4 regions of the Streptomyces sp. NBC_01515 genome follow, and region 3 is predicted to be linked to each of the others. Evidence: riboswitches for the same ligand, from Rfam matches in the RefSeq annotation. Region 3 holds a riboswitch; each other region holds the start of a gene.
The links. Region 3 has a riboswitch for cobalamin ahead of OG407_RS33945 (ribonucleoside-diphosphate reductase subunit alpha). Riboswitches for the same ligand answer to the same signal wherever they lie in the genome.
Positions count from the first base shown of each region.

Region 1: linked by a shared signal. The riboswitch ahead of metE (5-methyltetrahydropteroyltriglutamate--homocysteine S-methyltransferase) and the one ahead of OG407_RS33945 (ribonucleoside-diphosphate reductase subunit alpha) in region 3 are both predicted to bind cobalamin.
Region 2: linked by a shared signal. The riboswitch ahead of OG407_RS13825 (cobalamin biosynthesis protein) and the one ahead of OG407_RS33945 (ribonucleoside-diphosphate reductase subunit alpha) in region 3 are both predicted to bind cobalamin.
Region 4: linked by a shared signal. The riboswitch ahead of OG407_RS02255 (ABC transporter substrate-binding protein) and the one ahead of OG407_RS33945 (ribonucleoside-diphosphate reductase subunit alpha) in region 3 are both predicted to bind cobalamin.

Region 1 covers NZ_CP109416.1:8,812,867-8,820,100, reverse strand. The annotation lists gene OG407_RS39420 (methylmalonyl-CoA mutase family protein) at 1-1,612, shown strand, start outside; gene scpA (methylmalonyl-CoA mutase) at 1,612-3,801, shown strand; gene meaB (methylmalonyl Co-A mutase-associated GTPase MeaB) at 3,798-4,781, shown strand; cobalamin riboswitch at 4,897-5,123, shown strand; gene metE (5-methyltetrahydropteroyltriglutamate--homocysteine S-methyltransferase) at 5,261-7,234, shown strand, end outside.
Region 2 covers NZ_CP109416.1:3,123,061-3,130,294, forward strand. The annotation lists gene OG407_RS13815 (anion permease) at 1-989, shown strand, start outside; gene OG407_RS13820 (hypothetical protein) at 1,024-1,245, shown strand; cobalamin riboswitch at 1,380-1,522, shown strand; gene OG407_RS13825 (cobalamin biosynthesis protein) at 1,622-2,563, shown strand; gene OG407_RS13830 (cobyric acid synthase) at 2,560-4,071, shown strand; gene cobN (cobaltochelatase subunit CobN) at 4,068-7,234, shown strand, end outside.
Region 3 covers NZ_CP109416.1:7,462,615-7,469,848, reverse strand. The annotation lists gene OG407_RS33970 (carbon starvation CstA family protein) at 1-1,004, shown strand, start outside; gene OG407_RS33965 (YbdD/YjiX family protein) at 976-1,188, shown strand; gene OG407_RS33960 (DUF3311 domain-containing protein) at 1,315-1,578, shown strand; gene mctP (monocarboxylate uptake permease MctP) at 1,575-3,185, shown strand; gene OG407_RS33950 (GNAT family N-acetyltransferase) at 3,306-3,812, shown strand; cobalamin riboswitch at 3,858-3,989, shown strand; gene OG407_RS33945 (ribonucleoside-diphosphate reductase subunit alpha) at 4,113-6,560, shown strand; gene OG407_RS33940 (ribonucleotide-diphosphate reductase subunit beta) at 6,560-7,234, shown strand, end outside.
Region 4 covers NZ_CP109416.1:581,940-589,173, forward strand. The annotation lists gene OG407_RS02225 (GlxA family transcriptional regulator) at 1-297, opposite strand, end outside; gene OG407_RS02230 (hypothetical protein) at 359-736, opposite strand; gene OG407_RS02235 (hypothetical protein) at 736-972, opposite strand; gene OG407_RS02240 (SDR family NAD(P)-dependent oxidoreductase) at 1,111-1,890, shown strand; gene OG407_RS02245 (ABC transporter ATP-binding protein) at 1,939-2,733, opposite strand; gene OG407_RS02250 (FecCD family ABC transporter permease) at 2,730-3,743, opposite strand; gene OG407_RS02255 (ABC transporter substrate-binding protein) at 3,740-4,801, opposite strand; cobalamin riboswitch at 4,855-5,068, opposite strand; gene OG407_RS02260 (universal stress protein) at 5,241-6,089, shown strand; gene OG407_RS02265 (SAM-dependent methyltransferase) at 6,166-6,969, shown strand; gene OG407_RS02270 (CbtA family protein) at 7,049-7,234, opposite strand, start outside.

The sequences.
Region 1 (7,234 bases), 1.4 Mb from region 3:
CTCCGCACCCGAACCCGGCCTCCCCGGATTCGCCCCCTTCGTCCGGGGCTGCCGCGCCGAGGGCAACACCCTCGGCGGCTGGGACGTACGCCAGCAGCACACGGCCGGCGACAACACCGCGGTCCTCGGCGACCTGGAGAACGGCGTCACCTCGCTGTGGCTGGTCACGGGCGAGCACGGCATCCCGGTCGCGTCCCTCGGCGACACCCTCGACGGTGTCTTTCTCGACCTGGCGCCCGTCGCCCTCGACGCGGGCAGCGAAGTCGAGCCCGCGGCAGCCGAGTTGCTACGGCTGTACGAGGAGCGGGGCGTCGCGCCCGAAGCCGCCCGCGGCACCCTCGGCGCCGACCCGCTGAACTTCGCGGCCCGCACCGGGTACGAGGCCTTCCCCTTCGCACCCGTCGCCGCGCTCGCCCGGCGCTGCGCCGAGGAGTACCCCGGGCTGCGCGCGCTGACCGTGGACGCGCTGCCGTACCACGGGGCCGGCGGTTCGGCGGCACAGGAGCTGGGCGCCTCGCTGGCGACCGGTGTCGCCTATCTGCGTGAGCTGACCGAGGCGGGCCTGAGCGTCGAACAGGCCGTAGGACAGCTGGAGTTCAGGTACGCGGCTACGGCCGACCAGTTCCTGACGATCGCCAAGTTGCGCGCGGCGCGCAGGCTCTGGGCGCGCGTGACCGAGGTGTGCGGGGCGCCGGGCGGGCAGGTGCAGCACGCGGTGACCTCGCCGGTGATGATGTCCCGCCGCGACCCGTGGGTGAACATGCTGCGCACGACGGTCGCGACGCTGGCCGCCGGAGTGGGCGGCGCCGAGTCCGTCACCGTGCTGCCCTTCGACCACGCGCTGGGCCTGCCGGACGCGTTCGCGCGCCGGATCGCCCGCAACACCTCGACGATCCTGGTCGAGGAGTCGCATCTCTCCCGGGTGATCGACCCGGCGGGCGGCTCCTGGTACGTGGAGCGCCTCACTGACGAACTCGCCCACGCGGGCTGGGAGTTCTTCCAGCACATCGAGCAACAGGGCGGCCAGGCAGCCGCGTTGCGCTCGGGCAGCCTCCGCGAGGACCTCGCCACGACCTGGGCGGCCCGCAGCGCGAAGCTCGCCAAGCGCCGCGAACCGATCACGGGTGTAAGCGAGTTCCCGAACCTCGCCGAACGTCTCCCGGAGCGCGCCCCCGCCCCCACGACCCCGTCCGGCGGCCTGCCGCGCGTGCGCCGCGACGAGGCCTACGAAGCACTGCGCGCCCGCTCCGACGCCCACCTCGCGGCGACCGGCTCCCGGCCCCGGATCTTCCTGGCCGCGCTCGGCCCGGCCGCAGCGCACACCGCCCGGCTCTCCTTCGCGTCGAACCTGTTCCAGGCGGGCGGCATCGAGCCCGTCACCGCGGGCGAGTTCGCGGACAGCGGCGCCACCGAGGCCTGCCTGTGCTCCAGCGACGCGCTGTACGAGGAGCAAGCGGCCCAGGTCGCCGGGGAGTTGAGGTCGGCCGGTGCCGGGCACGTGTTCCTCGCGGGCCGTCCCGGGCAGTACTCCGGTGTCGACGCCTACGTCTTCGCGGGCTGTGACGCCGTAGCCGTACTCTCCGCCACCCTCGACCGCATGGGAGTGTCCTGATGGCAGCGATGGGGCACATCCCCGACTTCTCCGGGATCGAGCTGGGGGCCCCGGCCGTCGAGACCGGTACCGACGAGTGGCGCGACGCCGTGAAGAAGGCGGCGGGCGGCGACGACCTCCTCTGGGAGACCCCTGAGGGCATCGCCGTCAAACCCCTGTACACCGGACAGGACTTGGAAGGCCTGGACTTCCTGGCCACCTACCCGGGCATCGCGCCGTATCTGCGCGGCCCGTACCCGACGATGTACGTCAACCAACCCTGGACGATCCGCCAGTACGCGGGTTTCTCCACGGCCGAGGAGTCCAACGCCTTCTACCGCCGCAACCTCGCGGCCGGTCAGAAGGGCCTGTCGGTCGCCTTCGACCTGCCCACGCACCGGGGTTACGACAGCGACCACCCGCGCGTGACCGGTGACGTCGGCATGGCGGGCGTGGCGATCGACTCGATCTACGACATGCGCCAGCTCTTCGACGGCATCCCGCTCGACAAGATGACCGTGTCGATGACGATGAACGGCGCGGTGCTGCCCGTGCTCGCCCTCTACATCGTGGCGGCGGAGGAACAGGGCGTACCGCCCGAGAAGTTGGCCGGGACCATCCAGAACGACATCCTCAAAGAGTTCATGGTCCGCAACACCTACATCTATCCGCCGAAGCCGTCGATGCGGATCATCTCCGACATCTTCGCCTACACCTCGCAGCGGATGCCCCGCTACAACTCCATCTCCATCTCCGGCTACCACATCCAAGAGGCGGGCGCGACGGCGGACTTGGAGCTGGCGTACACCCTCGCGGACGGCGTGGAGTACATCCGGGCAGGCCGGGAGGCGGGGATGGACGTGGACGCGTTCGCTCCCCGGCTCTCCTTCTTCTGGGCGATCGGCATGAACTTCTTCATGGAGATCGCCAAGTTGCGCGCGGCCCGCCTCCTCTGGGCCAAGCTGGTCAAGCAGTTCGACCCGCAGAACGCCAAGTCCCTCTCCCTGCGCACCCATTCACAGACCTCGGGCTGGTCGCTGACCGCGCAGGACGTCTTCAACAACGTCACGCGCACCTGCGTAGAAGCCATGGCGGCGACACAGGGCCACACCCAGTCGCTGCACACCAACGCCCTGGACGAGGCCCTCGCCCTCCCGACCGACTTCTCGGCACGCATCGCCCGCAACACCCAACTCCTCATCCAGCAGGAGTCCGGCACGACCCGGGTGATCGACCCGTGGGGCGGCAGCGCGTACGTCGAGAAGCTGACCTACGACCTCGCGCGCCGCGCCTGGCAGCACATCGAGGAGGTCGAGGCGGCGGGCGGCATGGCCAAGGCCATCGACGCGGGCATCCCGAAGCTCCGCATCGAGGAGGCCGCGGCCCGCACCCAGGCCCGCATCGACTCCGGCCGCCAGCCGGTCATCGGCGTCAACAAGTACCGCGTGGAGACCGACGAGGAGATCGACGTCCTCAAGGTCGACAACTCCTCCGTCCGCACCCAACAGATCGAGAAACTACGGCGGTTGCGCGCCGAGCGCGACGAACAGGCCACCCAGGACTCGCTACACGCGCTGACCCGCGCGGCCGACGAGGGCACGGGCAACCTCCTGGAGCTGGCGGTGAACGCGGCCCGCGCGAAGGCGACGGTCGGCGAGATCTCCGACGCGCTGGAGAAGGTGTACGGGCGGCACGCGAGCCAGATCCGTACGATCGCCGGTGTGTACCGCACCGAAGCCGGCGACTCCCCGTCCGTCGAGCGCACCCGCACCCTGGTCAGCTCCTTCGAGGAGGCCGAGGGCCGTCGCCCCCGCATCCTGGTCGCCAAGATGGGCCAGGACGGCCACGACCGCGGCCAGAAGGTGATCGCCACCGCCTTCGCCGACCTCGGTTTCGACGTCGACGTCGGCCCGCTGTTCCAGACCCCCGGCGAGGTGGCCCGCCAGGCGGTCGAGGCGGACGTACACATCGTCGGGGTGTCGTCCCTCGCCGCCGGACACCTCACCCTCGTACCGGCGTTGAAGGAATCCCTCGCCGAGGAGGGCCGCGAGGACATCATGATCGTGGTCGGCGGAGTCATCCCACCCCAGGACGTCCCCACCCTCCTGGAGATGGGCGCGGCGGCCGTGTTCCCGCCCGGGACAGTGATCCCGGACGCGGCCTACGACCTCGTACAGCGCCTGGCCGCCGACCTCGGGCACACCCCGTGATCGAGGTCGACACCTATGTGAAGGGCGTACTCGACGGCAAGCGGGCCCTGGTGGCCCGCGCCATCACCCTCGTCGAGTCGACCAAACCCCAACACCGGGTCATGGCCCAGGAGTTGCTGACCGAACTCCTCCCGCACAGCGGCCAGGCCCGCCGGATCGGCATCAGCGGCGTACCGGGCGTCGGCAAGTCGACCTTCATCGACGCGTTCGGCACACTGCTGACCTCACAGGGCTTCCGGGTCGCGGTGCTGGCCGTGGACCCGTCGTCGACCCGCACGGGCGGCTCGATCCTCGGCGACAAGACCCGCATGGAACGCCTGGCCGTGGACCCGGCCGCCTTCGTCCGCCCCTCCCCCACCGCCGGCACGCTGGGCGGCGTGGCGAAGGCGACCCGCGAGTCCATCGTGGTGATGGAGGCGGCGGGCTACGACGTCGTCCTCGTCGAGACGGTAGGCGTGGGCCAGTCGGAAACGGCGGTCGCCAACATGGTCGACTCCTTCCTGTTGTTGACCCTGGCCCGCACCGGCGACCAATTACAGGGCATCAAGAAGGGCGTCCTGGAACTGGCGGACGTCATCGCCGTCAACAAGGCGGACGGCCCGCACGAGCGCGACGCGAAGAGCGCGGCACGTGAACTGGCAGGCGCACTACGGCTGATGCATCCCGCCGACGCGGCCTGGACCCCGCCGGTACTGAGCTGCAGCGCACGCGAGGGCACCGGCCTGGACACGGTCTGGGAACGCCTGGAACAACACCGCTCACTGCTGGACTCCACGGGCCGCCTGGCTGCCAAACGCAGCGAGCAGCAGGTGGACTGGACATGGACGATGGTCCGAGAAGAACTCCTGGGCCGCCTGCACTCAGATCCGACGGTCCGCGCGCTGGCTCCGGACCTCGAACGCCAGGTACGCGAGGGCGAGTTGACAGCAACCCTGGCGGCCGAGCAAATCCTCCGAGCCTTCGGAACCCCGCCCAACTGACCCCACCCTGTTTTTTAGGGGCGCGGGGCTGTATCGATTTGCGGCTCCGCCGCGTGGGCGCGACCAGCCCCCACCGGCCGTCAGCCAAAAATCGACGCACCCACCCCAAACCCTTTAGGCTGGCCGCGCAGCTGGTTCGCCCCGTCAGCCAGACGGACGCGTCGCAAGAGGGAACCCGGTGAGATTCCGGGACTGCCCCGCAGCGGTAAGCGGGAACGACCGCCGTCATACGCACTGGGCCCCACAACAGGACCTGGGAAGCGACGGCCAGTAGGTGACCTCCGGTCCAAACGGAGGCCGTGCCCGCAAGTCCGAAGACCTGCCACCTGCCCGCACGCGAAGCATTCGCGCGCGGAATCCCGGTGACCTCGTGGGCGGGTCGGCGTACACACGGGCGGTCACCATCCCCCGGTCTACGAACCTTCGCGCTCACGTCCCGACACCGGGATCCAGGGAGATATCTCGCGAAGGAGATTTCCGTGACACCGAAGTCCGCAGCCGCGGCAGCACGGGCCACCGTCTACGGCTACCCCCGCCAGGGCAAGGGCCGAGAACTCAAGAAGGCCATCGAGGGCTACTGGAAGGGCCGCGTCGACGCCGACGCCCTCCGGGCCACCGCAGCCGAACTGCGCCGCACGAACTGGCAGCAACTGGCCGAGGCCGGCATCCACGAGGTCCCGACCGGCGACTTCTCGTACTACGACCACGTCCTCGACACCACCGTCATGGTCGGCGCCATCCCCGAACGCCACCGCGCCGCCGTCGAACTCGACGCGCTGGACGGCTACTTCGCGATGGCGCGCGGCACGCAGGACGTGGCGCCGCTGGAGATGACGAAGTGGTTCGACACCAACTACCACTACCTCGTGCCCGAGTTGGGCCCGGACACCGTCTTCACCACCGACTCCACCAAGCAGGTGGCGGAGTTGAAGGAGGCTCTCGCCCTGGGCCTGACCGCCCGCCCGGTGCTCGTCGGCCCGGTCACCTACCTCCTGCTCGCCAAGCCCGCGCCCGGGGTGGCCACGGACTTCGATCCGCTGACCCTCCTGGACCGGCTGCTGCCCGTGTACGCCGAGGTCCTCGCCGACCTGCGCGCGGCGGGCGCGGAATGGGTGCAGCTCGACGAACCCGCCCTGGTCCAGGACCGCACCCCGGCCGAACTCAGCGCCACCACCCGCGCGTACCGCGACCTCGGCGCCCTCACGGACCGGCCGAAGCTGCTGATCGCCTCGTACTTCGACCGGCTCGGCGACGCGCTGCCGGTCCTCGCGAAGGCGCCCGTGGAGGGCCTCGCGCTCGACTTCACCGAGGCCGCCGCCGCCAACCTGGACGACCTCGCCTCCGTAGGCGGACTGCCCGGCAAGCGGCTGATCGCGGGCGTGGTCAACGGCCGTAACGTCTGGGTCAACGACCTCACCAAGTCCCTTGCCACACTGGGCACGTTGCTCGGTCTGGCCGACCGGGTCGACGTGGCCGCCTCCTGCTCGCTGCTCCATGTGCCGCTCGACGCGACCGCCGAGCGGGACATCGAGCCGCAGATCCTGCGCTGGCTCGCGTTCGCACGGCAGAAGACGGCCGAGATCGTCACGCTCGCCAAGGGATTGACCCAGGGCACCGACACGATCACCGCCGAACTCGCCGCCAACCGCGCCGACTTGGCCTCCCGAGCCGGTTCGGCGCTCACCAGCGACCCGGCCGTACGGGCGCGGGCCGCCGCGGTCACGGATGCCGACGGCCGCCGCTCCCAGCCGTACGACGAGCGGACTTCGGCGCAGCGTGCGCATCTCGGGCTGCCGCCGCTGCCGACGACCACGATCGGCTCGTTCCCGCAGACCGCCGAACTGCGCACCGCGCGGGCCGACTTGAGGGCGCGGCGGATCGACACGGCCGGTTACGAGGAGCGGATCAGGGCGGAGATCGGCGAGGTCATCTCCTTCCAGGAGAAGACCGGCCTGGACGTCCTCGTGCACGGCGAGCCCGAACGCAACGACATGGTCCAGTACTTCGCCGAGCAGCTGACGGGGTACCTCGCCACGCAGCACGGCTGGGTCCAGTCCTACGGCACCCGTTATGTCCGCCCGCCGATCCTGGCCGGCGACATCTCCCGCCCCGAACCGATGACGGTGCGCTGGACGACGTACGCCCAGTCCCTCACCGCACGCCCGGTCAAGGGCATGCTCACCGGACCGGTCACCATGCTCGCCTGGTCCTTCGTCCGCGACGACCAGCCGCTCGGCGACACCGCCCGGCAGGTCGCCCTAGCCCTGCGCGACGAGGTCAACGACCTTGAGGCGGCCGGGACGTCGGTCATCCAGGTCGACGAACCCGCTCTGCGCGAGACCCTCCCGCTGCGCGCGGCGGACCGGGAGGCGTATCTCGCCTGGGCCACGGAGGCGTTCCGGCTGACCACCGCCGGGGTCCGGCCGGAGACGCAGGTCCACACGCACATGTGC
Region 2 (7,234 bases), 4.3 Mb from region 3:
GGAACCTGGTGACCTGGCTCGTCGGCCTGCCGTCCAGTTCCTCGCACGCCCTGATGGGCGGTCTGATCGGCGCCACCATCGCCTCGGCCGGCACCGGCGCGGTCCACGGCGACGTCCTGGTCACCAAGGTCCTGCTCCCGGCGGTCGCCGCCCCGATCGTCGCGGGCATCGCGGCGATGCTCGCCACCCGCTTCTCCTACGCCCTGAGCCGCAACGCCGGGGGCAAGGCCGCCGACAGGGGCTTCCGCGCCGGCCAGATCGCCTCCGCCGGACTGGTCTCGCTGGCCCACGGCACGAACGACGCGCAGAAGACGATGGGCATCATCACCCTGGCCCTGATCGCCGGCGGCTCCATCGCCCCCGACTCGGACCCGCCCACCTGGGTCATCCTCTCCGCGGGCCTCGCCATCGCGATGGGCACCTACATCGGCGGCTGGCGCATCATCCGCACCATGGGCAAGGGCCTGACCGACCTCCAGCCGCAGCAGGGCTTCGCCGCCCAGACCAGCGCCGCCGCGGTCATCCTGGCCTCCTCGCACATCGGCTTCTCGCTCTCCACCACGCACGCCGTCTCCGGCTCGGTGATGGGCGCGGGCCTCGGCCGCAAGGGCGGGGTCGTCCGCTGGTCGACCGCGACCCGGATGTTCGTCGCCTGGGGTCTGACGCTGCCGGCCGCCGCGCTGGTCGGCGCGCTCGCCGAGTCCGTGACCGACCTCGGCGACTGGGGCACCGCGCTGGTGGCCGTCTTCCTGGTCGCCTCCAGCGCCGGCATCTGGCTGCTCTCCCGCCGCCAGGTCGTCGACGCCTCGAACGTCAACGAGATCGACGAACCGGCCGGCGTGATCACCACCGCGATCGCCGCCGTGACCCCGCCGCCCCCGTCGGTCGCCCTCTCCGAAGGCCTCACGGCGACGATCCCCTCGCCGCCCGTGAACCCGGCCCCCATCGTGCAGTCCGACCCGGCGACACCGCCGGCCGCCGCCGTCTGAGCCCCGCGCCCCGGACACGAAGGAACGAATCAGCATGCACATCGACTGGGCAGCCCTCGGCTCCGTCTTCGGCGTCAGCCTCGTCGCCACCGTCTCCCTGGTGGCCGTCTTCACCCTCGGCATCGTCGGCCTCTCCCGCCGCGAACGCGCCACCGCCCAGGGCGACTCCGCGCCCCTCGCCCTGACCGGCGCGTACGCCTGCTTCGCGGCCTGCGCGGCGGCGGTGGCGTACGGGATCTATCTGATCGTGGCCTGACCGGCCGCCAGTCGAACGGAACGTGGGGTGCGGGACGGATCGCCGTCCCGCACCCCACGTCCGCGTGACCCCTCCGATCCCTCGCGTGTGGGCATCAGCACACTCCGTCCCCGCAGGTCAACAGCAAGTTGACGGCCCTTCCAACAGCATGGTGGACTGCCGGAGCCATATACGGCGGCAGGAGAGGAAGCCGGTGCGAATCCGGCGCGGTCCCGCCACTGTCACCGGGGTAGACACCCCCGGGAGCCAGGAACTCTCACCGCCGGTCTCGTCGAACCAGGGCGTGGACACCCTGAGTGAGGACATATCGCCATGCTCGGCTGTCGTTCGAGGTCCCGTACCCGCACCGTGTCCGATCCAGCGATCGGCTGACCCGATGCGTGCCGATCGCGTCTTCGCGTACGGCGCCGCCGCCGGCCTCCTCGGTGACCACCTGCTCGGCGATCCCCGCCGCGGGCATCCGGTCGCCGCCTTCGGCCGTGCCGCGGGCGCCGTGGAACAGGTGCTGTGGCGCGACCACCGGGGCTGGGGCGCCCTGCACACCGCCGTGTGCGTCGGTGGCACCATCACCCTCGCCGCCGCGGCCACTTCGGCCCTACGACCGTCCCGTACGGCCTCTGCCGCCCTCACCGCCGCCGCCACCTGGGCCGTCGTCGGCGGGACCTCCCTCGCGCGCGAGGCCGGGGTCATCGGGCGGGCGCTGGAGGCCGGTGACATCGACGGTGCGCGGGCCCGGCTCCCCCACCTCTGCGGGCGGGACCCGCAGTCCCTCGACGCCGACGGGATCGCCCGGGCCGTCGTCGAGTCCGTCGCCGAGAACACCTCCGACGCGGTCGTCGGCGCCCTGGTCTGGGGCGGCATCGCGGGCGTCCCGGGCCTGGTCGGCTTCCGGGCCGTGAACACCCTCGACGCGATGGTCGGCCACAAGTCGGCCAAGTACCGCCGCTACGGCTGGGCTTCGGCCCGCCTCGACGACGTCGCCGGCTGGCCGGGCGCCCGCCTCACCGCCGCCCTCGCGACCGTCGCGGGCGGCGACCCGCGCGGCGCCGCCCGCGCCTGGCGCACCGACGCCCGCAAACACCCCAGCCCCAACGCAGGCCCCGTGGAGGCCTCCTTCGCGGGAGCCCTCGGCGTACGCCTCGGCGGGACGCTCTCCTACGGCGGCCGGGTCGAGCACCGGCCCGTGCTGAACGGCGACGGACGCGCCGTCGCCGTACCGGACATCGCGCGTGCCGTACGGCTGTCCCGGCGCGTCGGTCTGCTCGCGCTCGGGGTCAGTGTCGCCGGGCGGCTGCTGGTGAAGGGGCTGAAGTCATGAGCGGCGGTGGGTTGTTGGTGGCCGGCACCACCTCGGACGCCGGGAAGAGTGTCGTCACCGCCGGGATCTGCCGGTGGCTGGTGCGGCAGGGTGTGAAGGTCGCGCCGTTCAAGGCGCAGAACATGTCCCTGAATTCGTTCGTGACGCGCGAGGGTGCCGAGATCGGGCGGGCGCAGGCCATGCAGGCCCAGGCGTGCCGGATCGAGCCGACCGCGCTGATGAATCCCGTGCTGCTGAAGCCGGGCAGCGACCGCACCAGCCAAGTCGTGCTGATGGGCAGGCCCGTTGGCGAGATGAGTGCCCGCGGCTATCACGGCGGGCGGCAAGAGGCCCTGCTCGGGACCGTGTTGGACTGTCTCGCCGAGTTGCGGGGCACGTATGACGCGGTGATCTGTGAGGGGGCCGGTTCGCCCGCGGAGATCAATCTGCGGCGGACCGACATCGTGAACATGGGCATCGCGCGCAATGCCCGACTGCCCGTGCTCGTGGTCGGCGACATCGACCGCGGGGGCGTCTTCGCCTCCTTCTTCGGGACCGTCGCGCTGCTCAGCCCCGAGGACCAGGCCTTCGTCGCCGGGTTCCTCGTCAACAAGTTCCGGGGCGATGTATCGCTGCTGGAACCGGGGTTGGAGATGCTGCTCGGCCTCACCGGGCGGCGGACGTACGGCGTGCTGCCGTTCCGGCACGGGCTCGGGATCGACGAGGAGGACGGGCTGCGGATCTCGCTGCGCGGCACCGTGCGCGAGTCGAACACCGCGCCGCCGGTCGGCGAGGACGTGCTGCGGGTCGCCGTCTGCGCGATCCCCCTCATGTCCAACTTCACCGACGTGGACGCGTTGGCCGCCGAACCGGGTGTCGTGGTGCGGTTCGTGGACCGGCCGGAGGAGCTGGCCGACGCGGACCTCGTCGTGATCCCGGGGACCCGGGGGACGGTGAAGGCGCTGGAGTGGCTGCGGGAGCGGGGACTTGCGGACGCCCTCGTGCGCAGGGCGGCCGAGCAGCGGCCAACTCTCGGTATCTGCGGTGGCTTTCAGATCCTCGGCGAGCACATCGACGACGAGGTCGAGAGCCGGCAGGGGCCGGTCGACGGGCTCGGCGTCCTGCCGCTGCGCGTGCGGTTCGCGCGCGAGAAGACCCTCACCCGGCCCGTCGGCGTAGCCCTCGGCGAACCGGTCGAGGGCTACGAGATCCACCACGGAATCGCCCAACTCACCGGCGGAGAAGCCTTCTTGGACGGCTGCCGGGTCGGTCAGACCTGGGGTACCCACTGGCACGGCTCGCTGGAGTCGGACGGATTCCGGCGGGCGTTTCTGCGCGAGGTGGCGGCCGCCGCGGGCCGCCGGTTCGTGCCGGCGCCCGACACCTCGTTCGCCGCGCTGCGCGAGGAGCAGCTCGACCGGCTCGGCGACCTCATCGAACAGCACGCGGACACGGACGCGCTCTGGCGACTCATCGAGTCCGGCGCGCCGCAAGGACTGCCTTTCATTCCACCGGGAGCGCCCGCATGAGCACAGTGTTGTTGTTGTCGACCGCCGACACGGATCTGCTGGCGGCCCGGGCCTCCGGCGCCGGGTACCGGATCGGCAACCCGAACCGGGTGGACGTGGCGGCCGAGTTGCCCGCGCTCGTCGCGGGCGCGGACGTCGCCGTCGTACGACTGCTCGGCGGCAAGCGCGCCTGGGAGGACGGGCTCGCCGCGCTGAAGGCGTCCGGGATTCCGACCGTGCTGCTGGGCGGGGAGACCGTCCCCGACGCGGAGTTGATGGCCGAGTCGTCGGTACCGGCGGGTGTGGTCGCCGAGGCGCTCAGGTATCTCGTCGAGGGCGGACCGGAGAACCTCGCCGAACTCGCCCGGTTCCTCTCGGACACGGTGCTGCTCACGGGCGAGGGCTTCGAAGAGCCGCGGGAGATGGCCGAGTTCGGCGTCCACGGCGAGCGTGCCTTCGTCGAGGGCCGGCCGACCGTCGGCGTCCTCTTCTACCGGGCGCACCACCTCAGCGGCAACACCGCCTTCGTGGACACCCTCTGCGACCAGATCGAGGCCAAGGGCGCCAACGCCCTTGCCGTGTACTGCGGTTCGCTGCGCGGCGCCGACTCCGGGCTGTACGAGATCCTCGGCAGGGCCGACGCACTCATCGCCACCGTCCTCGCCGCCGGCGGTACGCACGCCTCACAGGCATCGGCAGGCGGCGACGAGGAAGCCTGGGACATCGGCGCGCTCGCCGACCTCAACGTCCCTGTGCTGCAGGGACTTTGCCTTACGTCGTCCAGGGCGACCTGGGACGATTCCTCCGCCGCCCTCTCCCCCATGGACGCCGCGATGCAGGTCGCGATCCCGGAGTTCGACGGACGGCTCATCACCGTCCCGTTCTCCTTCAAGGAGGAGGGCCCGGACGACGTCCCGGTCTACGTCGCCGACCCCGAGCGGGCCGCGCGGGTCGCCGGAATCGCCGTACGGCACGCGAAGTTGAAGCACAAGCCGAACGCCGAGAAGAAGCTCGCGGTCGTCTTCACCGCCTATCCGACGAAGCACTCGCGGGTCGGCAACGCGGTCGGCCTGGACACGCCCGCCTCGGCGATCCGGGTGCTCGATGCCCTGCGGGACGCCGGGTACGGGGTCGACGAACACCCGGACAACGGGGACGAGTTGATCCACCGGCTCATCAACGCCGGTGGCCACGACGTCGAATGGCTCACCGAGGAGCAACTGGCCGCCGCGCCCGCGCGCGTGCCGCTCGCCGACTACCAGGCATGGTTCGACAAGCTCGAACCGGACCTCAGGCAGGGCATGTTGGACGCCTGGGGTGAGCCGCCCGGCAACCTCTACGTCGACGGCGACGACATCGTGCTCGCCTCGCTCCAGTTCGGGAACGTCGTCGTGATGATCCAGCCGCCGCGCGGCTTCGGGGAGAACCCGATCGCGATCTACCACGACCCCGACATGCCGCCCTCGCACCACTACATGGCCGCGTACCGGTGGCTGGACAACAGCTTCGGCGCCGACGCGATCATCCACATGGGCAAGCACGGCACCATGGAATGGCTGCCGGGCAAGGGACTTGGGCTCAGCAGCGGCTGCGCGCCGGATGCCGTACTCGGTGAACTCCCGCTGATCTACCCGTTCATCGTGAACGACCCCGGCGAGGGGACGCAGGCCAAGCGGCGCGGGCACGCCACGGTCGTCGACCACCTGGTGCCGCCGATGGCGCGTGCCGACACCTACGGCGACCTGGCGAAGCTGGAGCAACTCCTCGACGAGTACGCCCTCGTGTCCGACCTGGACCCGACGAAGGCACCGGCCGTGCGCGCGCAGATCTGGACGCTGGTGAAGGCGGCCGAGCTGCACCACGACCTGCATGTGGACGACCAGCCGGACGACGCGGCGTTCGACGAGTTCGTCATGCACATCGACGGCTACCTGTGCGAGATCAAGGACGTACAGATCCGCGACGGACTGCACATCCTCGGCGGCGGACCGGTCGGCGAGGCACGCGTGAACCTCGTCCTCGCCGTGCTGCGCGCCTCGCAGGTGTGGGGCGGGCAGGCGAACGCGCTGCCGGGCCTGCGGGCCGCGCTGGCCGAGCACTTCGGCCTGGTCGAGAAGGAGTTGCTGGCCGAGCCCGGTGCGCCGGTGAAGGTGCCGGTGGAGCTGACCGAGCTGGTCGACGGTCCGGCCCGTTCCGCCGCCGACGCGATCGATCTGCTGGAGCAGTTGTGCCGCCGGTTCGCCGAGGGCATGGAGTCCCAGGAGTGGGAGGTCACGGCGGTCCCGGCGCTCGTCCGTGCCGTCATCGGCGCCGAACTCCCGGACGCCGTCGCGGTGTTGGAGTTCGCCTGCGACGAGGTGGTCCCCCGGCTGGCCCGCACCACCGACGAGATCGACCACATCCTGCTGGCGCTCGACGGCGGTTACGTCCCGGCGGGCCCCTCGGGCTCCCCGACCCGCGGTCTGGTCAACGTCCTCCCGACCGGCCGGAACTTCTACTCGGTCGACCCCAAGGCCATTCCGTCCAGGCTGAGTTGGGAGGTCGGGCAGGCGCTGGCCGACTCACTCGTGCAGCGGTACCTCCAGGACAACGGCGAGTTCCCCACGTCCGTCGGCCTCACAGTGTGGGGTACGTCGGCGATGCGCACCCAGGGCGACGACATCGCCGAGATCCTCGCGCTGCTGGGCTGCCGTCCCGTCTGGGACGACGCCTCGCGCAGGGTGACCGGCTTCGAGATCGTGCCCGTCACGGAGTTGGGCCGGCCGCGCATCGATGTCACGGTGCGGATCTCCGGCTTCTTCCGGGACGCGTTCCCGCACGTCGTCGGGCTGATCGACGACGCGGTGCGGGCGGTGGCCGAGCTGGAGGAGCCGCCGGAGTCCAACTACGTCCGCAAGCACGCCGACGAGGACACCGCCGAGCACGGCGACCGGCGCCGCGCCACGGCCCGCATCTTCGGCTCCAAGCCGGGGGCGTACGGGGCGGGGTTGCTGCCGTTGATCGACGCGCGCAACTGGCGTTCGGATGCCGACCTGGCCGAGGTGTACGCGGTGTGGGGCGGTTACGCGTACGGGCGCGGGCTCGACGGGCGGGCGGCGCGCGGGGACATGGAGACGGCGTTCAGGCGAATTGCCGTAGCGGCCAAGAACGTTGACACCCGCGAGCACGATCTCGTCGACGCGGA
Region 3 (7,234 bases):
CGCTGGTCGCCGCGAGCGTCATCGACCCGGGTCTGTACTTCGCGATGAACGCCCCGGCCGGCGCGATCGGCACGACGGTGCAGAACGCCTCGCAGGTGGTGAGCAGTTGGGGCTATCACATCTCCCCCGCCGACCTCGCGCAGGCCGCGAAGAACGTCGACGAGGCGAGCCTGCTGTCCCGCACCGGCGGGGCGCCCACCCTCGCGGTCGGCGTCTCGGAGATCTTCTCCAAGGTGACCGGCGGAAGCCTGCGCGCCTTCTGGTACCACTTCGCGATCATGTTCGAGGCGCTGTTCATCCTGACCGCGTTGGACGCGGGCACACGCGTGGGCCGGTTCATGCTCCAGGACATGCTCGGGAACGTCTACCGGCCGTTCAAGAACGTGAGTTGGCGGCCCGGCCTGGCCCTGACGAGCGCGATCGTGTGCGCGCTCTGGGGCTACTTCCTCTGGGTCGGCGTCCACGAACCCCTCGGCGGAATCAACCAGCTCTTCCCCATCTTCGGCATCGCCAACCAGCTCCTCGCGGCGGTCGCCCTTGCCGTCTGCACCACCCTCCTGGTGAAGTCCGGGCGCCTCAAGTGGGCCTGGATCACCGGGATTCCACTCGCCTGGGACGCGACGGTCACCCTGACCGCGAGCTGGCAGAAGGTGTTCTCCGGCGACCCGAAGGTCGGCTTCTTCAAGCAACGCTCGGTGTTCCAGGACGCGATCGACGCGGGCAAGGTCCTGCCGCCCGCCAAGTCGATGGACGACATGCGCACCGTGGTCACCAACTCCACGGTGGACGGGGTACTTTCGGCCATTCTCGCGGTGCTCGTCGTGGTCGTGATCGTGGACGCCCTTCGCGTCTGCGTTCGACACATCCGCCGCCCCGCGCTCTCGACTCTGAGCGAGACGCCGTACGTCGAGTCGAACATCATGGCACCGGCCGGGCTGATCCCGACCCGCGAGGAGAAGGAGGAGGTGGCACGCGATGCGGTCGGCGCCGAGGCGGGCGGCTGACCGGCTGGCCGGTGGAGTGCGTTGGTACGTCCGGGAGTTGATGGACGAGTCGGCGTACGACCGCTACGTGGCGCACGTACGCCGGAACCACCCCGACGCGGAGGTCCCGAACCGCCGCGACTTCGAACGCATGCGGACAGACCGCCAGGAGGCCGACCCTCGCCAGGGTTTCCGCTGCTGCTGACACCGATGTCAGGCCTTCACAGAATCGACATGCCGATATGCGGACGAGGTCTTCCGTACGCGCGATGCCGTGACCTAGATTGCCTGCGCATTACACAGGCGATCATTGAGGTGACGGAGCCGCGACATGTCAGACGTACCCGAAGTTCCGCCCGAACCGGCACCACCGCTGGTGACACCGGCCCGCGTCGTCATCGCGGTCTGCCTCGTCGCGCCGTTCGTGGCGCTGCTCTGGGTCGGCTCCTACACCAAGATCGACCCCACGTTCATCGGCGTCCCGTTCTTCTACTGGTACCAGATGCTCTGGGTGCTGATCTCGACGGTGCTGACGATGACCGCCTACAAGCTGTGGCAGCGCGACCAGCGGACCCGCCATGGAGGTAACCGGTGAACGACGGCGTGAACGGCGTCGCTCTCGGCGTCTTCATCTTCTTCTTCCTGGCCGTCACGGTCCTGGGCTTCCTGGCCGCCCGCTGGCGCCGCGCCGACAACGAGCAGAGCCTCGACGAATGGGGCCTGGGCGGACGGTCGTTCGGCACCTGGGTCACCTGGTTCCTGCTCGGCGGCGACCTCTACACGGCTTACACGTTCGTGGCGGTCCCGGCGGCGGTCTACGCGGCGGGCGCGGCCGGCTTCTTCGCGGTGCCGTACACGATCCTCGTGTACCCCCTCATCTTCACGTTCCTGCCCCGCCTCTGGTCGGTGTCGCACAAGCACGGATACGTGACGACCTCGGACTTCGTGCGCGGGCGCTTCGGCTCCAAGGGGCTGTCCCTGGCCGTGGCGGTCACCGGCATCCTCGCGACGATGCCGTACATCGCGCTCCAACTGGTCGGCATCCAGGCCGTGTTGGACGTCATGGGGGTCGGCGGCAGCGCGAACTCCAACTGGTTCGTGAAGGACCTGCCACTGCTGATCGCGTTCGCGGTGCTGGCGGCGTACACCTATTCATCGGGCCTGCGGGCGCCCGCGCTGATCGCGTTCGTGAAGGACGGGCTGATCTACCTCGTCATCACGGTGGCGATCATCTACATCCCGATCAAGCTCGGCGGCTTCGACGACATCTTCAGCGCGGCGGGCGCCAAGTTCAAGGCGGCCGGGGCGGGCGGACTCGTCCCCGCACCGGCGGGCCAATGGACGTACGCCACACTGGCGTTGGGCTCGGCGCTGGCCCTGTTCATGTACCCCCACTCGATCACCGCGACGCTCTCCTCCAAGAGCCGCAACGTGATCCGCCGCAACACCACGATCCTGCCGCTGTATTCACTGATGCTGGGCCTGCTCGCGCTGCTCGGCTTCATGGCGATCGCGGCCGGAGTCAAGGTCACCAACGGCCAGTTGGCGATCCCGCAGCTGTTCGAGAACATGTTCCCGGACTGGTTCGCGGGCGTGGCCTTCGCGGCGATCGGCATCGGCGCCCTCGTCCCCGCGGCGATCATGTCCATCGCGGCGGCGAACCTCTTCACCCGCAACATCTACAAGGACTTCATCAAGCCGGACGCGACCCCGGCCCAGGAGACAAAGGTCTCCAAGATCGTCTCCCTCCTGGTGAAGGTGGGCGCCCTGGCCTTCGTCCTGACGATGGACAAGACGGTCGCCATCAACTTCCAGCTCCTGGGCGGCATCTGGATCCTCCAGACCTTCCCGTCCCTGGTGGGCGGCCTCTTCACCCGCTGGCCCCACCGCTGGGCCCTCCTCACCGGCTGGGCGGTCGGCATGATCTACGGCACCCTCGCCGCGTACGGGGTCGCCTCCCCGACCCAGGACCACTTCGGCGGCTCGTCCAAGGAGATCCCCGGCATCGGCGAGATCGGCTACATCGGCCTGACGGCGTTCGTGATGAACGTCGTGGTGACGGTGGTCCTCACGTTCGCGCTGAAGGCGTTCAAGGCCCCCGAGGGCGTGGACGAGACAAGCCCCGCCGACTACACGGCGGACGCGGGCGACCCGGGCGTAGAGGTGGAACTACCTCCGGCAACAGCAGGGGCAACCCACTAACGCAGGCTGACCGTCCCCACCCAGGGGCGCGGGGAACTGCGCGACCAGCCACACACGACCCGCAGCGGGCCACCGGGAGCACCCCCCTCGGCGGCCCGCTGTTCGTACACACTGACCCCCATGGACATCCTCATCCGCCGAGCCAACCCCACCGAATACGAAGACCTCGGCACCCTCACAGCCCACGCCTACCTCGACGACGGCCTCCTCGACTACGGCGACGACGACCCCTACCTCCCCGTACTGAAGGACGTAGCAAGCCGAGCCGCAGCAGCCGAAGTCCTCGTCGCCGTGGAGGGCGACCACCTCCTCGGCGGAGTCACCTTCGTCCCCGGCCCCGGCCCGGTCGCCGACATAGCGCGACCCGGCGAGACAGAGATCCGCGCACTGGCGATCGCCCGCACCGCCCGCGGCCGAGGCGCAGGCGAGGCCCTCGTCCGCGCCTGCATCGACCGTGCCCGAGCCACCGAGGGCTGCGAGGCCGTAGTCCTGTCGACCCAGAGTTCCATGCACGCGGCCCACCGCATCTACGAACGCCTGGGTTTCGTCCGCACCCCCGACCGCGACTGGAACCCCGTGCCACACCTGGACGATCTCACTCTGCTCACCTACAAGCTGACACTCTGAAACCACCGCGACACAACATCTGGTGGTGACGTGACAGGCGAGCACAAGATGTATGCTCATGCTCGCTGTCGCCGCAGGGGAATCCGGTGCGAATCCGGAACTGTCCCGCAACGGTGTACTTACGTGCATATGCACGCATGGTCAGTCCGAGGACCTGCCGACAGCTCGCGTCCGGCCACCCGGCCAGGCGCATGACGTCCGGGCCTCGTGGAGTGGGCCGGTGGACGCGACGCCCCGTGCGCTCGTGTACTGCCGCCTGCCCTCGGCGAGGCCCCGTGCCGAGCGAGGGAGAGCCCCACCGTGACCATCGCGCCAGCAGAGCCGGCATCAGCGACCCAGGTGAACGAGGCGATCGTAGCGACCGCGACCGGACCCGGAACCGACGTTCCCGGTACGGCTGTTCAGGGCGCCGACGGCCCCGGTACCGCGATCCTGCGGACCCTGACCGAGCTGACCGCCGACCTCCCCGACGCCGACCCCGGCCGGGTCGCCGCCGCCACGTTGCGCGGCCGGTCCGCGCACGCGGACGTGGCGGAACTGCGCGAGCTGGCCACGGAGGCGGCCGCCGGCCTCATCTCCGAGGACCCGGTCTACTCCCGGCTGGCCGCCCGGCTGCTGACGGTCAGCATCGCCGCCGAGGCCGCCTCCCAGGGCGTCACGACGTTCACCGAGTCCGTCGCCGTGGGCCACCGCGAGGGCCTCATCGCCGACCGCACCGCCGAGTTCGCGACGCTGCACGCGGCCCGCCTCGACGCGCTGATCGCCGCCTCCTTCGATGAGGGCGCCGACGACCGCTTCGGCTACTTCGGCCTGCGCACCCTGTACAGCCGTTACCTCCTGCGGCACCCGATCACCCGCAAGGTCATCGAGACCCCCCAGCACTTCATGCTGCGCGTGGCCGCCGGTCTCGCCGAGGACGACAGCACCCGCGCCCTGGACGAAGTGGCCGCGCTCTACCGCCTGATGAGCCGCCTGGACTACCTCCCGTCCTCCCCCACGCTCTTCAACTCCGGCACCCGGCACCCCCAGATGTCGTCCTGCTACCTCCTCGACTCCCCGCTGGACGAGCTGGACTCCATCTACGACCGCTACCACCAGGTCGCCCGCCTCTCGAAGCACGCCGGCGGCATCGGGCTGTCGTACTCCCGCATCCGCAGCCGGGGTTCGCTGATCCGGGGCACGAACGGGCACTCCAACGGCATCGTCCCGTTCCTGAAGACGCTGGACGCCTCGGTCGCCGCGGTGAACCAGGGCGGCCGGCGCAAGGGTGCCGCCGCGGTGTACCTGGAGACCTGGCACTCCGACATCGAGGAGTTCCTGGAGCTGCGGGACAACACGGGTGAGGACGCCCGCCGTACGCACAACCTGAACCTCGCGCACTGGATCCCGGACGAGTTCATGCGCCGGGTGAACGAGAACGGCGACTGGTCGCTGTTCTCCCCCGCCGACGTGCCCGAGCTGGTCGACCTGTGGGGCGACGAGTTCGACGCCGCGTACCGCAAGGCCGAGGCGCAGGGGCTCGCCAAGAAGGCCATCCCGGCCCGTGACCTCTACGGCCGCATGATGCGCACCCTCGCGCAGACCGGCAACGGCTGGATGACCTTCAAGGACGCGGCCAACCGCACCGCCAACCAGACGGCCGAGCCGGGCCACACGGTCCACTCCTCCAACCTCTGCACGGAGATCCTGGAGGTCACGGACGACGGCGAGACGGCGGTCTGCAACCTGGGTTCGGTGAACCTCGGCGCGTTCGTGGTCGGCGACGACATCGACTGGGAGCGGCTGGACGAGACCGTCCGCACGGCCGTCACCTTCCTGGACCGCGTGGTCGACATCAACTTCTACCCGACCGAGCAGGCGGGCCGTTCCAACGCCCGCTGGCGCCCGGTCGGCCTGGGCGCGATGGGCCTCCAGGACGTCTTCTTCAAACTCCGCGTCCCCTTCGACTCCCCGCAGGCGCAGGCCCTTTCGACGCGCATCGCCGAGCGCATCATGCTCGCCGCGTACGAGGCCTCCGCCGAACTCGCGGAGCGCAACGGCCCGTTGCCCGCCTGGGAGAAGACCCGCACGGCCCGCGGTGTCCTGCACCCGGACCACTACGACGTGGAGCTGACCTGGCCGGAGCGCTGGGCCGCGCTGCGGGAACGTATCGCCCAGACCGGCATGCGCAATTCACTCCTGCTGGCCATCGCGCCCACCGCCACCATCGCGTCCATCGCGGGTGTCTACGAGTGCATCGAGCCGCAGGTCTCGAACCTCTTCAAGCGCGAGACGCTGTCCGGCGAGTTCCTCCAGGTCAACTCCTACCTGGTGAACGAGCTGAAGCAGCTCGGCGTGTGGGACGCCCGCACCCGTGAGGCCCTGCGCGAGGCCAACGGCTCGGTGCAGGGCTTCAGTTGGATCCCGGCCGAGGTCCGCGCCCTGTACCGCACGGCGTGGGAGATCCCGCAGCGCGGCCTGATCGACATGGCCGCCGCCCGCACCCCGTTCCTGGACCAGTCCCAGTCCCTGAACCTGTTCCTGGAGACGCCGACGATCGGCAAGCTCTCCTCGATGTACGCGTACGCCTGGAAGCAGGGCCTGAAGACGACGTACTACCTGCGCTCCCGCCCGGCGACCCGCATCGCCCGCGCGGCCCAGGCCCAGGTTCAAACCCAAACCCCCATCCCCGTACAGCAGTTGACCCCCGACGAAGACGCGGTCGCCTGCTCTCTTGAGAACCCCGAGTCCTGCGAGGCCTGCCAGTAATGAGCTCCACCGAAAAGAACCTCCTCGACCCGGGCTTCGAGCTGACCCTCCGCCCGATGCGCTACCCGGACTTCTACGAGCGCTACCGGGACGCGATCAAGAACACCTGGACCGTCGAGGAGGTCGACCTCCACTCGGACGTCGCCGATCTCGCGAAGCTGACGCCGGGTGAGCAGCACATGATCGGCCGGCTGGTCGCGTTCTTCGCGACGGGTGACTCGATCGTGGCGAACAACCTCGTGCTGACGCTGTACAAGCACATCAACTCCCCCGAGGCGCGGCTGTACTTGAGCCGTCAGCTCTTCGAGGAGGCCGTGCACGTCCAGTTCTACTTGACGCTGCTCGACACCTACCTGCCCGACCCGGAGGACAGGACGGCCGCCTTCGACGCGGTGGAGAACATCCCCTCCATCCGCGAGAAGGCCGAGTTCTGCTTCAAGTGGATCAACGAGGTCGAGAAGCTGGACAGCCTCCAGACCCAGGCCGACCGCCGCCGCTTCCTCCTGAATCTGATCTGCTTCGCCGCGTGCATCGAAGGGTTGTTCTTCTACGGCGCGTTCGCGTACGTCTACTGGTTCCGCAGCCGGGGTCTCCTGCACGGCCTCGCCACCGGCACCAACTGGGTGTTCCGCGACGAGACCATGCACATGAGCTTCGCCTTCGAGGTGGTCGAC
Region 4 (7,234 bases), 6.9 Mb from region 3:
CCGGTCGTGCGCGGCGATCAGCGCGTCCAGGACACCCTGCGGCGGATCCTCCCGGTCCGGGAACCGGTACCCGGGCAGGAACACGATGTCGGCCCAGGTCAGCGCGTCGAGACCATCGGCCACGTGGTACGACAGCCCGTCGCCCCCGGTCACCAGTCCGGGCGCCGCACCGCACAACCGCACCTCGTACGGCATGCTCGCCCGCGTCGTGAACACCTGCGCGGGGATTCCGACGTCGAGCGGCTTGGCGCCTTCGAGGACGAGGACGGCGACGCGACGCAGACGGGCAGAAGACACGGGGACAGCCTACGCAGGGTTACGGGCCCACGTTCGCGGAGCCGTAGCAGGTCGCCGCAGGTCAGACCTTCCAGGACCGCAACTGATCGGCGACGGCGAGGACCCCGACCCGCGTGTCCCGGATCTTGCGGACAAGGTCGGAGAGGGCGCCGTAGGGCGGGTCGATCCCCTCCCCGGACTGGCCCATGTACTGGGCGGCGACGAACGCGGCGTAGAGGCTGTTGCGGTGCGGCAGTGGCTCCAGGCGCACGATGGTGTGCATGAGCGCGGCGGCCCGCCAGGCGGCGTCCGGGTCGGCGGCGGCGAGGGTCGGCAGCTTGGTCTTGTGCCGGGATACGGCGGCCACGAGCGCGGAGTAGTCGGAGACCGACATGTCCTCGCGGCCGAGGGCGGCCTCCTGGACGTCGAGCAGCCAGGAGACGTCGATGTACAGGTGCATCAGGCGGCCGCGGCCCCGTCACGCTCGGAAGGCGGCACCTCGTCGGGGAAGGCGTCGTCGAACTCCCCGCGCAGCCGCTCGGCCCACACGGACGCGCCGGCGACGAACCGGCCGCGCTGCATCTCGCGCACACCGAGGTCGTGCAGATACTGCTTGAGGCTCTTCCCCTCGGCCGCGGCGGCCGCACGCACTCCGTCAAGTTCCTCTTCGGTGAAGGACACATTCAGTGATGGCATGCTGCGATGGTACCTAGTTGGTGCCGCCGGTGCGAGGGGCATGCCATCAGAGCCGACACGGCAGGGGTGCGGGGCTGTCGGCCCACGTCCGACAGGGCCCCGTCCCACCCGCCCGGACCCGGCGCCTAAGCTGCGGCAATGCTCTCCAACGACTACCTCTCCGAACTGTTCTCACTCGACGGCCGAGTCGCCGTCGTGACCGGCGGCAGCTCCGGCATCGGCCGGGCCGCCGCCGGGGCACTCGCCCGGGCGGGGGCGAGCGTGGTCGTAGTGGCACGCAAGGAGCAGGAACTGACCGTCACGGTCGACGAGTTGACGGCGGCGGGCTGCCGGGCGGCGTGGGTGAGCGCCGATCTGAGCACCCGGGACGGTGTCCGGGCGGCGGCGGAAGCGGCAGCCGAGGTGTTCGGCGAGCCGGACATCCTCGTGAACAGCGCCGGCGTCAACTTGCGCCCGCCGATGGGTGAGTTGAGCGAGGAGGTATGGGACACCACGATGGCCCTGAACCTGGAGGCCCCCCACCTCCTGGGCCAGCGCTTCGGCCCCGGCATGGCCGAACGGGGCTTCGGCCGCATCATCCACATCACCTCCCAGCAGGCCCACCGCGCGTTCGCCCAGAGCGGCGCCTACGGCGTCTCCAAGGGCGCACTGGAGTCCCTGGCCCGCTCCCAGGCCGAGGCCTGGTCCCCCCACGGCGTCACCTGCAACACCCTGGTCCCGGGTTTCGTGATGACCCCGCTCAACGAACGACTCTCGTCCAACCCTGCGATGGTGACGGCCCTGGCCGCCCGCACCCTGATCGGCCGCAACGGCCTCGCCGAGGACTTCGCGGGCGCGACGGTGTTCCTGGCGAGCCGCGCCTCCGCTTACGTCACCGGGCAGTCGGTCTTCGTGGACGGCGGATTCTCCGTGCACTAGCCCAACACCGGCTGCACCTCGGCCAGTTGGAGAAGGGGTCGCCCGCCGCTACGACGCCCCGCTCCCCCGCCGCAGAAAACGAATCACAGGATGCCCAGGGTCGTGACTGACCTCGGCACGGACCCCGTAGACGTCCATGATCAGGGCCGGGGTGAGGACCTCGGTCGGGGTGCCCTCGGCGACCGTGCGGCCGGTGTCGAGGACGAGTAGGCGGTCGCAGTGCATCGCGGCGAGGTTGAGGTCGTGGAGGGCGATCACGGTGGTGACCGGGAGGTCGGCGATCAGGTCCAGCAGGTCCAACTGGTGCTGGATGTCCAGGTGGTTGGTCGGCTCGTCCAACAGGAGTTCGCGGGGTTCCTGGGCCAACGCGCGGGCGATCTGGGCGCGTTGGCGTTCGCCGCCGGAGAGGGTGTGCCAGGACTGGGCGGCCCGGTCGATCAACCCGGTGCGTTCGAGGGCCTCGGTGACGGCGTGGGCGTCGGCGGCCGACGCCGGTGACCAGGCGCGGCGGTGCGGGATGCGGCCGAGGGCGACGACCTCGCGGACGGTCAACTCGGTCTGGGTGTGGGTGTGTTGCTCGACGGTGGCGATACGGCGGGCGGTCGCGCGGCGCCCGATCTCGGGGAGCGGAAGACCGTCCAGCGTGACGACTCCGGTGGAGGTCGGGAGGACACCGGCCAGTAGGCGCAACAGGGTTGATTTTCCTGACCCGTTGGGGCCGAGGAGGCCGACGGTCTCGCCGGGGTGCAGGGCGAGCGTGACGCCGTCGACGATGAGTTGGCCGTCGGTGCGGCGGGCCACCCGGTCCGCGTGCAGGCCGGTGTCCGGAGCGCGGGTGCTCATGTCTTGCTCCGACCTCGGTGCAGGACAATCACGAACGCGGGTACGCCGATCAGTGACGTCACCACCCCCACCGGCACCTCCTGGGGATCGACGACGGTACGGGCGAGGGTGTCCACCCACACCAGGAAGACGGCTCCGGTCAGCGTGGTGACCGGCAGCAGTCGTACATGCCCGGAACCGGTCAACGCACGGGTGACATGCGGCAGGACCAGGCCGACGAAGCCGATCGCCCCGGCGCAGCTGACCAGGACGGCGGTGAGCAGCGCGGTGGCGCACAGCAGGATCAGCCGGGTTCGGGCGACGTTCACGCCGAGGCCTGCCGCTGCCTCCTCGCCGAAGGCGAACGCGTCCAACGTGGTGGCATGGCCCAGGCAGACGACCAGCACGAGCGCCAACGCGCCCGCGCACAGCAGCACTTGACCCCAGTCCGCGCCGGACAGCGAGCCGAGCAGCCAGAAGAGCACACCCTTGGTGGTCTCGGCGTCCGCCGACGTCAGCACCGTGAACGACGTGAGCGCGGAGAAGAGTTGCATGGCCGCCACGCCGGACAGCACCACCCGGTCCATGCTCGCGCCGAGGCTGTGGCTGAGCAGCATCACCAGCCCGAAGGAGAGCAGGGCACCGACGAACGCGCCCGCCGCCAGCGACACCGCCCCGCCGCCCACCCCGAGCACGACCACAGCGACCGCCCCCGTGGACGCCCCGGACGAGACGCCGAGCACGAACGGGTCCGCCAGCGGATTGCGCAGCAGGGACTGCATGACCGCGCCGCACAACGCGAGCCCGGCACCGCAGACGGCGGCGAGCAGCGTGCGCGGCATGCGCAGGTCCCAGACGATGCCGTCCCTGAGCGGGGCGAGCGTGCTCTCGCCGCCGCCGAGGTGGGACGCGATGGACGCCCACACGTCGGCCGTGGAGATGTCGGCGGGGCCGATGGTCACCGCGAAGGCCACGGAGACCAGCAGCGCGATGAGCCCGCCACCCGTCAACAGCAGGGTGCGGACGGTCACTTGGCGAGTCCGAAGTCGCGCAGGCCTGCGGCGACCTGCTCGATCCCTTCGACGGTGCGGATGGAGGGGTTCATCGCCTGGCCGCTGAGCAGGATGTACCGCTTCTTCTTGACGGCGGTGAGGTTGCGGGTGGCCGCGTTGGTCTCCAGGAAGTGGATCTTCGCCTTGGCGGTCTCGGCGGTCTGCGACTTGCGGGTCAGATCGCCGAGGACGATGACGTCGGGGTCGCGGTCGGCGACGGTCTCCCAGTTGATCTGGGGCCACTCGTCGTGGGTGTCGGAGAAGGCGTTCTTCGCTCCGACGGTGCGGGTGATGGCGCCGGGGGCGCCGCAGCAGCCCGCCAGGTAGGGCGACTGAGCGTTGGCGAACCAGTACATGAGGGTGGTGTCGGAGGCGTCGAGGCCGGTGGTGGCCTTGGTCACCCGCGCCTTCAGCTGGGCCACGAGCTGGTCGCCGCGCGCCTTCACGCCCATCGCGCGGGACAGGTCGCGTATCTCGCCGTAGACGCTGTCGAGCGTGAGCGGTGTGCTGCGCGAACCGTCGCCACCGCTGTCGTTGTCCTTGCCCGCGCAGTCGGACGGCGAGACGTACGTCGGCACGCCCAGCTTCTCGAACTGTTCGCGGGTCGCGACTCCGCCCTTGCCGAGCGTCGAGACGAAGGAGGCGGTGACGAAGTCGGGTTCGGCGTCGAGGACCTTCTCGAAGGAGGGGGCGTTGTCGGCGAGGCGCGGCACGCTCGCGTTCGCCTTCTCCAGGCCCTTGAGCACCGGGTCGGTCCAGGTGGCGGTGCCGGCGATGCGGTCGGCGAGGCCGAGGGAGAGCAGGATCTCGGTGGTGCCCTGGTTGAGGGAGACGACCCGCTCGGGGGCCGACTTCACCGTGACCTTGTGCCCGCAGTCGGTGAGCGTGAGCGGGAAGCCCGCGGCGGACTTCTCCGTCTCGCCGTCGGCGCTGTCGCCGTCGGATCCGCCGCACGCGGTGAGCAGCAGGGCGGGCGCGACGAGGAGGGCCGCGGTACGGCGGCGCAGTGGGACGGGGGCGGTACGGATCACGGGCATGCCTTGCCTGTCGGGGCTCGAACGCGGAGCCTGGCCTACGAACTCCCCCTCGCCGAGGGCGAGAAGGTGCCAGCAGGTCTTCGGACTCGGGTTCGTCCGGACGGGGCGCCTTCCCGGCGCGTCGCACACCGGCTCCCTCGGCCGGCCCGCGTCGCCCCAGTGGCGTGGATTGCCCCGCCCGTCCCCCTCACCGCTGCGCGTCAGTTCCGGATTCCCACCGGATTCCCTGGCCTCGGTTGTGGCGCGACTGGCCCGGCCAACGTATCAAGATCGGCGGTCGGCTCCCGCTGCGGGGTGCGGCACGGAGGTGCTCCTGAACCACTGCCGCTCTGTACCGGTACCGCTGGACTTTCCCCCGGTTCCGTCCGACCCCTGTGCGGCACGCTCCGCGCGGCGGATCGTAGAGGCCCCGACCCGCTCGCACGGAGGTCCAACGGCCATGGCCCAACTGATCGTTGTCGGTGTCGACGGTTCCGCGGACAGTCGCATCGCGGCCGACTGGGCAGCAACGGAAGCCGGGTTGCGTGGACTCGCCCTGCGGGTCGTCCACGTCTCGACACTCCCCGACGAGCAACTCCTCACCACCTGGCCCTACTTCCGCGAGCCCTCTCCCGACGCCCTCGTCACGTCCCTCGCGAAGGACCACCCCGAACTCCGGGCCGAGGTGGTCGCCCTCACCGGAGAGGTCGTGCCGGCCCTGCTCCCCCTGACCGCCGAGGCGGACTGCACGGTCCTCGGGCTGCGCGGTACGGGCGGTTTCGCGGGCCTGGCCCTCGGTTCCGTGGCCCACGGGGTCGCCGAGCACTCCGAGCGGCCGGTGGTGCTGGTGCCGAGCGGGTCCGTCCACAGCCGTCGCCCGCGGTCACCGTACGGCGTGACGCTGGGGGTCGACGGCGGCGAACTCCCCGGCGCCGTCGTCGACTTCGCCTTCGACGCCGCCTGCCGACGCGACACCGGCCTGCACGTCGTCCACGCCTGGCGGCTGCCCTCGCCCGCCGAGCACTGGATGCCGTACGCACCGCCCGAGAAGGACCGAGGACGCTGGGAGGACCAGGAGACGCAACGCCTCTCGGACGCGCTGCGGCCCTGGCGGGAGAAGTATCCGCACGTGGGTGTCTACGAGGATCTCCGTCTCCAGAGCCCGGCGGCCGCCCTGGTCCAGGCGTCGGTCCCGGCCTCGGCGGAACTGCTGGTGATCGGCCGCGCGGGCACGACACTCGGGCCCACCCTGCACGCCGTACTGGAACACACCGCGTGCCCGGTGGCCGTGGTCCCCCACCGCACCTGAGACCAGCTCCGCGCGTTACACTCGCGGGCCCGAACTCACCTGGCGACAAAGGCCGTTGGGCAACAGGAGAACCGAAGTGACGGATGCGGGATTCAGCGCGGACGACGTGGACACCGGCAAGCCCCAGTCGGCCCGCATGTACGACTACTTCCTGGGCGGCAAGGACAACTACCCCGTCGACTGGGAAGCCGCCGAGAAGGTCATCTCCCTGTTCCCCGCCGTCAGGCAGATGGCGCGGGTGAACCGCGACTTCATGCACCGGGCCTCGCGGCTGCTGGCGGAGCGGGGAATCAGCCAGTTCCTGGACATCGGCACCGGAATACCCACCCGCCCGAACCTCCACCAGGTGGTCCAGGCGATCAACCCCCGTGCCCGCGTGGTCTACGCGGACAACGACCCGATCGTCCTCAGGCATGCCGAGGCGCTTCTGCACAGCACGCCCGAGGGCAGCACCACCTACATCCAGGCCGACGTGCGCGAGCCGGGGAAGATCCTCGCGGCGGCGAAGGAGCAGCTGGACTTCGAGCAGCCGATCGCCCTGTCCCTGATGGCCCTCCTGCACCTGGTGGCGGACGAGGACGATCCCCATCGCATCGTGGGTGAACTGCTCGACTCCCTTACATCCGGGAGCTACCTGGCCCTGTCCCACGCGACCGGAGACTTCGATCCGGAGACCTGGGAGCGCGTCGTCGAGGTCTACCGCAAGGGCGGCACACCCGCCCAGGTACGCTCACGCGCCGAATTCACCGGTTTCTTCAGGGGACTTGAGCTTGTCGCCCCCGGCATAGAACTCGCCGCGCGCTGGCACCCCGAGCCCGGAAAACAGCACAGCGAGACCGACGAGATCCCGTTGTACGTCGGGGTCGCCCGCAAACCGTGAGCCCCAAGTCACGGACCGAGCGCGGTGATCGCATCGATCACCGCGCTCGCCGTAGAAGGAGAAAAGGTGGAAGAGGCCCTTACGCCGGGACGGGGTCCGGCTCCTGGGAGGGTGCGGTGGCGTCCGGGCGCGCGGGGTTGAGGAGGCGTTCGGCGAGGGGGGCGAAGATCAGGCCGAGGGCCGTCCAGAGGATGAGCTGCGCGGCGACCGAGTAGAAGCGGAAGGTGAAGAGCACGTCGGCGGGGAAGCCCGGGTAGACGATGGT